Regions from separate parts of the Enterobacter sp. ECC-175 genome, predicted to be linked through region 1. Evidence: predicted binding sites of a transcription regulator. Region 1 holds the regulator's gene; the other holds the start of a gene.
The links. The regulator Fur, encoded in region 1, represses iron uptake genes when iron is present. The targets are predictions, from matches to a motif close to ATAATAATGAGAACNACTATCAA.
Positions count from the first base shown of each region.

Region 2: bfd (bacterioferritin-associated ferredoxin) is a predicted target of Fur. The motif match lies at 1,366-1,388, and genes of this name have one in related genera.

Region 1 is NZ_CP143776.1:1,890,222-1,892,425, reverse strand. It holds gene fldA (flavodoxin FldA) at 1-521, shown strand, start outside; gene fur (ferric iron uptake transcriptional regulator) at 813-1,259, shown strand; gene chiQ (ChiQ/YbfN family lipoprotein) at 1,405-1,734, opposite strand; gene chiP (chitoporin) at 1,778-2,204, opposite strand, start outside.
Region 2 is NZ_CP143776.1:173,764-175,967, forward strand. It holds gene V1599_RS00935 (A24 family peptidase) at 131-604, shown strand; gene bfr (bacterioferritin) at 588-1,064, opposite strand; gene bfd (bacterioferritin-associated ferredoxin) at 1,137-1,331, opposite strand; gene tuf (elongation factor Tu) at 1,510-2,204, opposite strand, start outside.

The DNA of each region.
Region 1 (2,204 bases):
TCGGCATTTTCTTCGGCAGTGACACCGGCAATACCGAAAACATCGCAAAAAACATTCAAAAACAGCTCGGTAAAGACGTTGCCGATGTGCACGACATCGCCAAGAGCAGCAAAGAAGATCTCGAAGGCTATGACATCCTGCTGCTGGGCATCCCGACCTGGTACTATGGTGAAGCGCAGTGCGACTGGGATGATTTCTTCCCTACGCTTGAAGAAGTGGACTTTAACGGCAAGCTGGTCGCCCTGTTCGGCTGCGGCGATCAGGAAGACTACGCGGAGTATTTCTGTGATGCGCTGGGTACTATCCGCGACATCATTGAGCCGCGCGGCGCGGCTATTGTTGGCCACTGGCCAACCGCGGGCTATCACTTTGAAGCCTCCAAAGGCCTGGCTGATGACGACCACTTTGTTGGCCTGGCCATTGACGAAGACCGTCAGCCAGAACTGACCGCCGAACGCGTTGAAAAATGGGTGAAGCAGGTTCGTGAAGAGCTGAACCTGGACGACATCCTCAACGCCTGATATCCCTGCGGCGCGACTCCGGTTGCGCCCGTTGTCCAGGTCAAACCGATTAAATTAATTGCTACAAACTTTTAACTTTTCCGTTCAGACCTGTACAATATCCCCCTGGTAAAACGTGGGCTCCATCGAACAAGTTTGTTGGTGATACCCCATTTTTATAAGCATATTTTGCTTGAGACTTGCAGTTTTCATTTAGGCGTGGCAGTTCTATAATGAGACGCATTATCCCAAGTGCATTCTCTGTCACTTCTTCTTTTGAAGTGAATCGTTTAGCAACAGGACAGATTCCGCATGACTGACAACAATACCGCATTAAAGAAGGCTGGCCTGAAAGTAACGCTTCCTCGGTTAAAAATCCTTGAAGTGCTTCAGGGGCCAGACAATCACCATGTCAGTGCGGAAGACCTTTACAAGCGTCTTATCGATATGGGTGAAGAAATTGGCCTGGCAACCGTCTATCGTGTGCTGAACCAGTTTGATGACGCGGGCATTGTTACCCGTCATAATTTCGAAGGCGGTAAATCTGTTTTCGAACTGACTCAGCAGCACCACCACGATCACCTGATCTGCCTCGACTGCGGCAAGGTTATTGAATTTAGCGATGATTCCATCGAATCACGCCAGCGTGAAATCGCTGCGCGTCATGGTATCCGCCTCACCAACCACAGCCTGTACCTGTATGGTCACTGCGCTGAAGGCGATTGCCGCGAGAACGACCGCGCACACGACGCCAAATAATCCGTATTCATACTCTGAGCCAGCCGCGAGGTTGGCTTTTTTTTTGCCTAAAAAAGCCCGGTGGCGCTGCGCTTACCGGGCCTGAGGGGCTGTGACACCTTTGCAGGCCGGTAAGCGCAGCGCCACCGGGCGTGAATACAGCGCATTAGTTATTGTTGCTGCGAATTTCCTGCCAGATTTTATCGCAGCGCTTCGCCACTTCCTGATCGTTTCCGGTTTTACGCGCCTGGATGCAGGCCTGGTAATCCATCACGCGAACGCTCTCCTGCGTGGCAAACTGCTCGTGCGCCTTCTCTTTTTTCAGCACGTTCAGCACGCTTTGACAGGCCTCGATTTTTTCTGGCGAGCCTTGCGCGGTATTGATACAGGCGCTGTACGCCTCTTTTAGACGCGAATCCTCTTTCGGCCCCGGTGAGGTTGCGCAGGCCGCAAGCCCGGCGGTCATCACCGCGACAAGTACGATTTTCTTAAACATAGCCGTCTCCATTCCGGCGGGCCTTAGCCCGCCAGAGCGTTTATCAGAAGATAGTGAATGGGGCGATAACCATGAACTTCACGTCGCGCTCATCCTGGAAGATGTTGCCGTAACCACCGCCCCAGCTTGGGATATCGGAGTGGTTGTCGTACTGAGTGAAGTGCAGTTTGAACATGGTGCCCTTCGCACGGCCGTCCTGTACGGTGTACATCGCATCAAGGCTGTACGCAGACTCTTTGATTTTGTTGGACGCGTAGTCTTCACGCTGGCCTGCGGCGTTGATAAACCAGTCGGCCGGTTTTGCATCCCAGGCGTAAACATAGGACGCACCGACGGCCCAGCCCGACAGATCCCAGTTTTTGAGGTCATACATCGCCCCGAAGAACACCGCCTTTTCACCGTTGGCGTTAAAGTCTGAGCGGTTATCCCACCAGATGTCGAGACGACCGTTTGAGGAGGCGTAGGTTGGC
Region 2 (2,204 bases), 1.7 Mb from region 1:
CAACAATTTTCATCAATGTGTCGAGTTTCGTTTTCTCTTCTGAAAGCACCACGCATTTTCCATTTATGCCCGTTGCCGGCAATCCGTCATGTGGCGAGTATGCGCAGACATCCTTAACGAGGCGCACACCATGCTAAACACCCTCCCCTTCTTGTTAATCTATTTTTCATTATCCGTATTGCTGGTGCGTGAAGATATCCGCGCAGGCATCCTCCCCGATAAATTTCTCTGCCCACTGTTATGGTCAGGCTTGCTTTATCAGCTCTGCATCCATCCTGATTTTCTTGCCAGCGCAGTGGTCGGTGCAATGGCGGGATACCTTGGGTTTGCCGCTATCTACTGGGGGTATCGGCTTATGTATCGGCGTGAGGGAATGGGCTATGGCGATGTGAAATATCTGGCTGCGCTCGGAGCATGGCACGGCTGGTGTGTTTTACCGGCTCTCGCCTTAGTGGCCGCACTCATGGCTGTGCTCTATCTTCTCGTTCTTTCTTTGCGAACCGCTGAAAAATTGACATTAAAAAACCCACTGCCTTTTGGGCCATTTCTGGCAGCAGCGGGTTTATGCGTCGGATGGCAGAGCTTGTTTAATCTGCCACTTTAATCTGAGACTGAAGATAGTTTTGCAAACCGATTTTGCCAATGAGATCCAGCTCGGTTTCGAGCCAGTCGATATGGCCTTCTTCATCTGCCAGAATTTGAATCATCATGTCCCGGCTGACGTAGTCATGAACGCTGTCCGCATAGGCAATGGCTTCGCGCAGATCTTTTGCACCTTCCAGCTCAAGCCGCAGGTCGGAACGCAGCATCTCTTCAACGTCCTCGCCGATACCCAGCTTGCCAAGGTCCTGCAGGTTGGGAATGCCTTCGAGAAATAAAATACGCTCTATATATTTATCGGCGTGTTTCATCTCATCGATGGACTCATGGTATTCAACGTCGTTAAGGCGAGTCAGGCCCCAGTTTTTAAACATTCTTGCATGAAGAAAATACTGGTTGATTGCGACAAGCTCATTTCCCAATAATTTATTGAGATAATTTATGATTTTAACATCACCTTTCATTATATAGTCCCTCCGCTTCCACTCATTGAAGCGTAGAACGGGCTACAGGGATGTCAAAAAAAAGATAGACGCTCAGGCAATCTCTTTGAATTCTGGGATCTGCATCAGTTCATCCTGCATGATCTCACGGGCAGCACGAACGCACTTACCGCATTGATTTCCTACTGGAACAAACTTGCGAAGCTGCTGAAATGACTGAGGCTGAAACTGGCGAACGGCCTGGCGGATTTTTTTGTCACTCACACCATTACATAAACAAACGTACATAAACACTCCCGTTCAAAATATGCGCAAAGTGTAAGTGAGAATGGTTATGATTACAATAGCACAAACGCCATGATACGGGGCGGGAGCGAACAAAAAATGCGAATGTTTGCGGTAAAACAAAAAACAAACTAACAAAAAAGGACGCCGAAGCGTCCTTTTTTTAGTCAGGGATAATGAATTAGCCCAGAACTTTAGCAACAACGCCCGCGCCAACGGTACGGCCGCCTTCACGGATTGCGAAACGCAGACCGTCGTCCATCGCGATTGGGTGGATCAGCGTCACAACCATCTTGATGTTGTCGCCTGGCATTACCATCTCTACGCCTTCTGGCAGTTCGATGGTACCGGTCACGTCAGTTGTACGGAAGTAGAACTGTGGACGGTAGCCTTTGAAGAACGGAGTATGACGGCCGCCTTCGTCTTTGGACAGGATGTACACTTCAGATTCGAACTTGGTGTGTGGCTTGATTGAGCCTGGCTTCGCCAGAACCTGACCACGTTCGATTTCTTCACGTTTGATACCACGCAGCAGAACACCAACGTTCTCACCAGCACGGCCTTCGTCCAGCAGTTTGCGGAACATTTCAACGCCAGTACAGGTAGACTTCGCAGTCTCTTTGATACCAACGATTTCAACTTCTTCGCCAACTTTGATGATACCGCGCTCTACACGACCGGTAACAACGGTACCACGACCGGAGATGGAGAATACGTCTTCGATTGGCAGCAGGAACGGCTTGTCAATCGCACGCTCTGGTTCTGGAATGTAAGAATCCAGGAAGCCAGCCAGTTCGATGATTTTCGCTTCCCACTCTGCTTCGCCTTCCAGCGCTTTCAGCGCGGAACCACGAACGATTGGGGTGTCGTCGCCTG